DNA from 3 places in the Pontibacillus sp. ABV4_188 genome. Region 2 is predicted to be linked to each of the others. Evidence: riboswitches for the same ligand, from Rfam matches in the RefSeq annotation. Region 2 holds a riboswitch; each other region holds the start of a gene.
What was found. A riboswitch is a leader RNA that binds a small molecule or an ion and turns the genes downstream of it on or off. The one in region 2 is predicted to bind S-adenosylmethionine.

Region 1 (3,282 bases), 550 kb from region 2:
ATTCGGCGTCTGAGTTGTAGTTGGTGTTTGTGTTTACATCGTACGTGTATACATTACCATTATGGTCCTGAATCGCTTCGATTCCGGCTACTTTAATGTTATTAGATGCAAGGAAAGCTTCGTAGGACTCAATGAGTGGATCTGAGTAGCCTTCTAGAATCTCAAATTTCGCACCGCCTGTTTCTTCTGTGCCGGTTGGGCAGTGTAGGTCATCAATGGTGCAGGCGTCTGCGGGGCATAGTTCAAAGCCTTCTGAGGTATCGACTTTCACGGCGTATAAGAACTTGCCGCCTACGAATTCGTGACGGACGATATATGGTTTTGGTGCTTCGATATACTGCTGGACAAGTGTGATGCCATCGACGGGTTCTTCAAAGGATTCGCCGTATACATATTCTTCAAGGGCTTTAATGGAGTGGAAGAGCTGTACGCCTTGCCCTTTACCAGCGCGGTTGTGTTTTGTAATAAATGGAGCAAGGTCAAGCTTTTTAGCTGCTTCTATTATTTGATCTTTACCAACAGCTGTAATCGTCTTTGGCGTGGTGATGCCTTCTTGATTTAATGCCATATACTGATTTACTTTACTGAGCTCAAGGCGTAGGGCGCGGCTGCCGTTCACAACGGTTCGACCGTGGCGTTCGAGCCAAGCTAGCACGGCTTCTGTGAATTCAGGTGCGAAGCGGTGATCTCTTGTGTGAGAAGAAGCGCTCATTCGGTTGTAGAAAATTCCTTCCGGTGGCTCTTCTGTTAGATCGACCGTTCCCTGGTCTAAGTGCCATAATTCAAACGGTAAGCCGAGCTCCTCCAGGCGTCCTGTTAAGTGATCGGTCCATTCGTCATTTTCATGTAATACATAAATCTTTGTCATTGTGGTACCTCCTTGAAGTGTGTGCGTTTTTCCTCTACGAGTGGCATAACGTCCCGGCTGAAGCGCTCCATCTCTTCTAGCTGCGGAGAGCATTGAAGGAGGAGTAGGTCGAGCCCAGCTTGTTCGTATTGTAAAATGCGATCAGCAATTTGATCTGGTGTGCCAATCAGTTTTGGACGCAGTCCCCGGTTTGAGACGGAGTAATCCTGCAGATCAACTTGCTGTTCAAGCTGTGACTTACTTGTGAAATCACTGTATCCAGCGTAAGCTCCAGAATCTTTTACATCTGTAATCCGGTTTAATTCCTGAAATGCTTCTTCTTCTGTATTGCGGCAAATGACGTAAGCGGCCATTCCGAAAGATTGGAACGGTTCTTGCCCGGCTTCACTGCGTCTTTCTTTCATATCATTGATCTTCGTCTTAATTTCATCGACCGTACCGCCATGCATGACATAGGCATCGCAATGATTGACGATCGTTTCTTTTCCACGTGGACTTTCACCACCTGCGTAAAGCTTAGGGTACGGTTTTTGAATAGGCTTCGGATGAAGGTGGGTGTTCTCGATGGAATAGAATTTACCGTTGTAGCTGACAGGTTCTTCTTCAGTCCAAAGGGATTTTAACACTCTTAGAAACTCATCGGTTCGATCATAGCGTTCATCGTGTGCCGTGAACGAGCCGCCGTATTGTTTGGCTTCTTCTTGCCACCAAGCGGATACGACATTTAAGGTGAAGCGGCCTCCTGAGATTTGATCAATATTCGCGGCCATTTTCGCTGTGACTGCTGCATTATGAAAATTAGGTCTGACTGCGGCCATAATCTCGGTTGTCTCCGTCACGGCAGCAAGCCCTGCCGCTGTTGTCCAGGCTTCTAAGGAATCCTGATCGGTTCCTTTTATATCATTTAAATACAACTCCGCAATAAGCGTTGTATCAAATCCTAACTGTTCCCCTCGTTGAATGACTTTCTTGGCATAGTCAAATGTTGGTGGCATGTTTTCATCCTCCACATTTCTAAGCCATCCTCCGAAAATCGGTAACCAATATCCATACCTCACCTGACTCAGCTCCTCTTTATAATAGTATATCAGATTAAACAACCCAAGTTACTTGGAATTAAACGTTACGCGTCCAATTTCCTTCTATATATATGAAGGAAGGTACTAAAAAACCCCCTCAACTTGTCCTTGAGACGAGATGAGAGGGTTCTGTGTACGAGTCCCGCTCTCTCATCTTTCAGGCTTTCACCTGCTTGGAATTGGCACGGTATTCGCATTAGAACCCGTTGCCGAGGTTTCAAAGGGCCAGTCCCTCCACCTCTCTTGATAAGAAGAGTTAATTTTCTAACTTTTTGTTGATCATTATTTTACGCTCTTATGATGGGAATGTCAACGAAATGTAATTCAAACCTTTCACCTTAAAATGACGTGTTCACATTTGGTGAATACCTATGATGATTCTAATGACCTAGGTCAAAAGGGGTCTTCCGTCCTGATTCGGGATGAGGGAATGTTTGCTAAACTAATACTAAGGAAATATTTTTGAATTTTCAGCATCTTTGTTAAGCACATACAACTAGTTCACTACGGTATGGGGGAATCAGGGTGCACATTGGGAGAAGAATTAAATACGTACGGCAATTACGAGGGTTATCACAGAGTGAACTTAGTGTTGGGGTAGTTTCATCTACTCACCTTAGCAATATCGAGTCAGGTAAGTACGTCCCATCTCAAGATATTCTTGTTCTTTTTGCAGACAAGCTTGAGGTAAATAAGGACTACTTGTGTGAATATGAAAAGCACGATCAGGCTTTCATTGATCAAATTATTGAGCTAAGAGATGCGGTTATTAAAGGGGACGGCTCTAGAGTAGAGAACCTGATACATCAATTGGAATCTCAGGAGGACAAAGTTGTTCAAGGTATGTACAGTGAACTCTTATATACGCTCATTAAAGGTGCCCATTTTATGAAAAAGGGGAGCCAATCAGAACAATTGATCTCGATTCATCTATTAGTAAACCTTTATATAAAAGAAGGGGAGAAGCTAGACGACCCAATACTCCTATCATTCTATGACTACTATTATGGGTTGTATCACTTTCAACACAACCATATTCAACAGAGCTTAAAGCACTATTATAGGCTTGTCGCACACACACAGGATGAATTAGAGAAGGGGTTGTTCTTCTATAATATCTCTTTGCTACATAAGCAGAACAGAGAGTACTATAAAGCGATTGAAGTAGCTAAAGAGTGTCTTGATGTGTTTCAGCAAAAGCTTGAATGGAATCAATTAGGCGAGACGTATAATATGATAGGAGTCATTCATTGGGATATGAATGAGTGTGAAACAGCGATGGAGTACCTTCTAAAGGGAGAGAAAATTGTCTCCATGACAAATAATGAGAAGTTG
Region 2 (3,282 bases):
GCTCACCTAAGCTCTTCTGCCCACGGGAGTCTCGCAGTTTCCAGTCCCACCTTTACCATATAAGGGTTAACAAAACATGCTATATGGGGTGACTTCAGCCCCCCTGATGCTACCTACGGGGGCCGTTCACCTCTTTAAAAGTCGGGGCTTGCTCGGGGACTGCGAGACTCCCGCGGGGGAAGGAGCCTAGGGAAGACCCCGCAGAGAGCGACAGCGAACGAGGAGGCTTCCCAGCTCCCCGCAGAAAACGAGTTGTCCCCGAGCAAGTCCAAGCACTCATAATCGTAACGGCCCTTTCCATACTAAAATGTCTCAGTTTCAATCCTTCCGTATAAGGGGGCTTATGTGGAAGGAGTATAAAATCAACAATAAACATGAACAAAGCCAAAAGTTAAATTGCGTATCGATTCATCTATACTAGTTTATAGAACTAGCAAGCTGGGTATAAGAACAATAGAATATAAAAACTCCCCTTTGGTTTTTGAAACCAAAGGGGAGTTATAACCGTACAGTAAAATAGACTTTCTATTGGTGTTGGTAAAGCGTCTCATATAAGGTTGAAGAAAAATCGGCGCGGGAGACATTTTCTGCGGAATAGCTCTTTATACTTTGGTCCTTAGCAATACCTGATGCTTCAAACGAGTTCAGTACCATTGTAGTCATTTCACTGAATGTGATTGTTTCGTTTGGTTTAAATTCTCCATTTAAGAAGCCGTTAATGATGTCTAGCTCTTCCATCGCTGCTATATCATTAGCAAATTGATGATTAGGGTCTACGTCAGGGAATGTCGTATTATCAGATGCTTCATGATCAATGATTCTATTAAACAAAGCAGCTGCTTGCCCTCTAGTAACATCCTTATTAGGTTTGAATGTACCATCATGGTACCCTTTAATAATTTCACTGCTCACTAAAGCCTTAATTGCTTCATAAGCCACATGGTTTTCATTTACATCAGCAAACAAACTGTTTGCATTTAACCCTGCTACACGGCGCGCTGTAGCAAACTTAGGTCCCCAGTATGGGTTGCTAAGTGAAACAATGTCAATTCCCCTGCTAGATGTAGCACTAATAAACTTATTACCACCCACATAAATCCCGACATGCGAGATGCCTGCTTTATATGTGTTCTCAAAGAATACTAGGTCTCCTGGCTTCATATTGCTTTTACTAACTGCTTGTCCTACTGTTGCTTGACTTCCAGTTGTACGAGGGATTGAAATACCCACTTTGTTAAAAACATATTGTGTATATCCTGAGCAATCGAATCCACTAGGGCTCTGGCCACCAAATACATAAGGCACACCTATGTGATTCTTAGCTACATTTAATAAATCATCTTGACTAGCCGCCCCAGCTACAGATGCGCCACTAAACGTAAACATTACCGCCATTCCGCATGCTACAATTTTCTTCAACATATTCCCCACTCCATTTTCTTCTAGTATCGTCTGTTTTTTCTTCTACGACTATTCTACCAAAAGTTTCTTTGTCATAAAGTTACGTTTATATTACAATTTGTTTTCAAAAAAGACATATTTCTTTATAAACATTCTACAAAATCCACTCAAAACTCCATTTTCATTGTAATAGGAAAATGTAGGTAATAAAGAAAAATGAAACTTTAGTACACGTTCTAAGCGCAGTATTATTTAGGGAGTTGTCCCCAATTAGTTTAATCTAGGATCTTCCAACCCACAAAGGCATGCCTTTTATCTTACTTTTTTGTAAATTCTATTAATGCATCATTTCTTCTTCTTTCATTGACAATAAAACATGTAATAAGTAAACTTAGACATTGCATGTAAAACAAAAATGAATACTCCTTCTTATCACGAGAGGCGGAGGGACTGGCCCTACGATGTCTCGGCAGCGGGCTCATTATTAATGAGTGCTGTGCCAAATCCAGCAAGGTTACACTTGATAGATGAGAAGAGGAGCTCTAAATAAAAAGCCCTCTTCTGATCAAGAAGGGGGCTTTTTTTGATTATCACATGTCATTTTTCACACAATATTATAAACAAGCAAGAAAGAGGTGCAACAACATGAATATAAACAAAGGGAATCCACTTGCCCTGTTACCCTTATTCATTTTCTTAGTTATCTTTGTAGGATCCGGAATAGTAACAGGTGATTTCTATTATATTTCAATCTTAATTCCAGCCCTAATTGCAGCCATTGTAGCAATCCTGCAAAATCGAACAAAGCCAACCTTTGAGAAAGTCGAGCAATTCGCAAAAGGTGCAGGCCACCCTGACATTATGATTATGGTTTTTATTTTCATATTGGCTGGTGCTTTCTCATCGGTGGCAAGCAGTATTGGAGCAGTAGAGTCTACAGTAAACTTGGCATTAACCTATCTTCCTGAAAACTTAATTATAGTTGGAATTTTCATTATTGCTGGCTTTATATCACTTTCTATGGGGACATCAGTTGGTACTATTAGTGCTCTAGCACCCATTGCTGTCGGAATTAGTGCTGAAACGGATTTCACTGCGGCATTATCACTTGCAGCAGTAGTTGGTGGCGCTATGTTTGGCGACAACCTATCGATTATTTCTGATACGACAATTGCAGCGGTTCGAACACAGAAAACGGAAATGAAAGACAAGTTTAAAGCGAACTTCTTTATCGTTCTTCCTGCAGCCATTGCAACTATTATAGTCTTAATTGTGATCACTTCAGGTGGAACCTCTTCTGTTGAGGCAGACAGTTTCAATTGGTTAAAGGTTATTCCTTATATTGGCGTTTTAGTGGGGGCGTTAGCAGGTTTGAATGTTATGGCCGTGCTCATTGGCGGAATTCTGCTCTCTGGAATCATTGGAGGAGTCAGTGGGGAATACTCTCTTGATGCTTTTATGACAAACATTACATCAGGGATTAACTCGATGTCGGAATTAATTTTCCTTACTATTATTATTGGCGGGATTGTAGCCATGATTCAACACAATGGTGGGATTCAATTCCTTCTTTATACACTTACAAAAGGAATTCGTTCTAAAAAAGGTGCTGAAGGCAGTATCGCTGGCCTTGTAGCAACTACAAACCTAGCTACAGCAAATAATACAATTGCGATTATTACGACAGGACAATTAGCAAAGAACATTGCTGATGAATATGAGATTGATTCCAGAAAGTCAGCAAGTTTACTCGATATCTTCTCTTGTACGGTTCAAGGTTTAATTCCATATGGAGCACAGTTATTAACTGCAGCCCAAATTGGAAGCCTATCACCAATAGAATTACTGCCGTACTCTTTCTATCCTATATTAATAGCTATA
Region 3 (3,282 bases), 870 kb from region 2:
ATCGTAATAAGAGAGAGTTTTAAGGAGGGAGAAATAATCAATATTGTAAGAAGGGTAAATGATCTTCTTTTAATCGCTGTAATTGGTCTTGTGGTATTTTATTTATTTTTGGAGATTAAGATAGAGCTCTATATAATTCTAGCCCTTGCATCAGTAGCATTTACACTTACAGCAATTGAAATCATTAAAGGACGCCAAGATAGGAGCGGCTACAAATACATTATTGGAGCCATTGTTATGCTTTTGGCAGCAACTAGGCTATTTCTTGAAGGATAACCAAAAAAACATTTCTACTAACGTGGGCGATTGCTAACAATAGCAATCGTTTTTTCTTGTAAGCAAGGTACTACTTAATGTATGGAAGGGCAATAGGATAGAGAACGGGAATTCCTTCAATGGCTAGATAACATGAGGAAGAGGGTTTTGTATGGGTGAAGGCGAAATTAATTAAGGAGGAAGTCTATTAATAGGAGGAATGGTATGGAGCTTGGGGCATTTTCTATTAGTTTAACTGTAAAGGATATTAAAAAATCTATTGCTTTTTATGAAACGTTAGGATTTGATTCCCTTGGAGGGGTGCCAGATCAGAATTGGGTTATTATGAAGAATGGTGACTGTGTGATTGGGCTTTTCCAAGGCATGTTCGAGAAAAACATCTTAACTTTTAATCCTGGGTGGGATCAAGATGCTAAAGAACTTGATTCGTTTACAGATGTTAGAGAACTTCAAAAACAGTTGAAAGAAAATGGAGTTAAAATTCTTTCACAAGCAGATGAAACGAGTGAAGGGCCAGGGAGTTTCACAATTGAAGATCCTGATGGGAACCCTATCCTCATTGATCAACATAGATAATTGAATTGAGCAGCGTTTATCCCAATGCGCTTATAAAAAGGAGGAACAAACTCTAAAGTGGTTTGTTCCTCCTTTCTTACAATCTTAAGCTTTCACGCGGTACGCTTGATTATGCTTTTTCAACGAGTCGTCTGAACCAAATAGGAAGTGTTTCTCCATATCCGGGGAGTATTTAGAGTTAATTGCTTCACGGCCTACTGTTTCTGCTACTTCACGAAGCATGCTTGGAGAAGCGCCGCAACATAAACCAAAGTAATTGACCCCTGTAGCTAGTGCATCTTTAGCCCAACTAGCAATCTCGTAACGGTTGCAGTAAAGTGGGTCAAGAGAAGTTGGGAATGTCGTTTCTGTTGGTAAGTGACATGCACAACCGCCATCTGGTAGATTAAAGAACGTAGGATGTTCTTCTGATGTGCGGTATGGAACGGGGAGTGCAGCTACATAGCCATCACAAGCCTGGCGAATTTTCTCTACATAAGGTTGCATTGTAGCAGGTCCACGGAAGCAGTTCATTCCAACAACTAAAGCTCCTTGTTCTTGAAGCAAACGACAAGCTTCTTCAACTTCATAACCGTCACGCATTTTATTCTCACCCATAACGCCAAGTGTAATGACAGCAGGAAGGTCTTGCTTGAGCACTTCTTCTAGTGCAATTTGTGCTTCTTCATAATAATAAAATGTTTCCCCATTTACGAAATCGACCCCTTCCTCTTTACACCAAGAAATCATCTCGGCAAACATTGAGCGAACGGCCTCTTTTGAAGATTCATCTTCAGGGTCAAAGAGGTTCGTATTCGAAATGTTTCCAGCCACAAGCGCTTCTTCAACTGGATTTTCTTTAGCTACTTCTTTAGCAAGACGGATTGCTTGTCGGTTAAGTGGTTCTAATAGCTCTTCTTTCCCAATAATACGCATCTTCTCACGGTGAGCATTATAGGTGAAGGCTAAAACAACGTCAGAACCTGCATTCATATAATCACGATAGGTTTGCTTTAGTGCTTGTGGATTATCAAGAGCGACTTCAGGAACGAAGGATCCAGCTTGGAGGTAGCCTCGACGCTCCAATTCGAATAGGTAGCCTTCTCCGCAAATAACCGGTCCATCTTGTAAACGTTGTTCAAGTGTTCGTTTCATGTTCATCAATCCTTTCGAGAGAGTAAGTAATGAGGAAGAGGGTATAAGAAAACCCTCTTCCTAAAATAAGAAGAGGGTGTATGTAACAAGGCCTCCTCTTATCTGCCAGATCAATAATTGATCTGTAGGAATTAGCACCTTTTTCAAGGACGATCCTTGAAAGGTTGCCGGGCGTCACAGGGCCTAGTCCCTCCGCCACTCTGGATAAGAGTTTGATATTTAATTAATAAAGCTTGATATGGATTATAACGGCTAATATTTATGGCGTCAATCCTTTTTCAGAAAAATGTTAAGATTCTATTTTTAGTGTAAGATAAAGTAGGAGGGATGGATTATGAAGAGAAGTCTACAGGTAAGGAATGTAAGCGCTAACGAGATTGATGAAAAATTTTTAATAGATTTCGACCGATATCAGGAAACAAAAAGCGTCTGGTATACGACAAACCAAACTAATGTAAAGACAAAAGATGATTCTTTTATCGATCAGTGGAGCCTAGAGCAAAAGAATGGCATCTCCTTGTACTTAAAAAGATGCATCGAAGAAGGCGGAGGTGTAGCAGCTGCCTTTGAAGGAAGTCAGGTAGCAGGATTTGCAAATGTAGAGAATCGTTTCTTTGGATCAGCAAATCAATATGTACCACTGCCCTTTATTCATGTTTCAAATTTTTATCGGGGGGAAGGCATAGGGAAACAATTATTTTATCAGTGTTGCGAGATCGCTAAAGACTTGGGTGCTGAGAAAATTTATATTGGCGCTCATCCTGCAGTTGAAACGCAATGCTTTTACCAATCTGTGGGCTGTATATTAGCACAAGAAGTCAACGATGAAATCTATCAGAAAGAACCGTTAGATCTTCAATTAGAAAAGCTCTTATAAAAGCGCCTGCTCATGTTGCAGACGCTTTTCTCTATAGTGCAAGTTCGTATCGTTTTTTATAGTGAGGATGAATTAAATAATAATAAGGATAAGCTTTACTGTACGTTAGCTGAATAATTGGACCTGCAAATAATACACCAGCAGCAGTACCTAGTCCAACAGGTCCCCCAATAAAGAAGGCTGAAGTCGAAGTAGTAAGTGCTACAAGAGTTTGACTAAGGCGTAAGCTTAGTTTAAATCTGCTTGCGATGGCTAGGAAGAGCTGGTCCACCGGAGCCCTTGGCAACGCAGGCAGGATATACATTCCGACTCCGACAGCGCTAAGTGTGATTCCGAGCATAAGTGCTCCAACTTGTATTAAGAATGGTGAATGAAGCAATGTGAAATCGTGAAAAACGATTTCGAGCCAAAAATCGAGA

Region 1: another riboswitch for S-adenosylmethionine. It lies ahead of ACYX4O_RS04945 (LLM class flavin-dependent oxidoreductase); the one in region 2 lies ahead of ACYX4O_RS07720 (Na+/H+ antiporter NhaC family protein).
Region 3: another riboswitch for S-adenosylmethionine. It lies ahead of ACYX4O_RS12275 (homocysteine S-methyltransferase family protein); the one in region 2 lies ahead of ACYX4O_RS07720 (Na+/H+ antiporter NhaC family protein).

Annotation. Positions count from the first base shown of each region.
Region 1 covers NZ_CM149975.1:972,664-975,945, forward strand. Annotated here, with positions in the region: gene ACYX4O_RS04940 (ATP-grasp domain-containing protein) at 1-868, opposite strand, end outside; gene ACYX4O_RS04945 (LLM class flavin-dependent oxidoreductase) at 865-1,926, opposite strand; SAM riboswitch class I at 2,095-2,200, opposite strand; gene ACYX4O_RS04950 (helix-turn-helix domain-containing protein) at 2,473-3,282, shown strand, end outside.
Region 2 covers NZ_CM149975.1:1,523,283-1,526,564, reverse strand. Annotated here, with positions in the region: gene ACYX4O_RS07725 (C40 family peptidase) at 526-1,422, opposite strand; SAM riboswitch class I at 1,828-1,935, shown strand; gene ACYX4O_RS07720 (Na+/H+ antiporter NhaC family protein) at 1,996-3,282, shown strand, end outside.
Region 3 covers NZ_CM149975.1:2,390,902-2,394,183, reverse strand. Annotated here, with positions in the region: gene ACYX4O_RS12285 (hypothetical protein) at 91-276, shown strand; gene ACYX4O_RS12280 (VOC family protein) at 481-852, shown strand; gene ACYX4O_RS12275 (homocysteine S-methyltransferase family protein) at 937-1,986, opposite strand; SAM riboswitch class I at 2,082-2,197, opposite strand; gene ACYX4O_RS12270 (GNAT family N-acetyltransferase) at 2,321-2,863, shown strand; gene ACYX4O_RS12265 (YczE/YyaS/YitT family protein) at 2,895-3,282, opposite strand, start outside.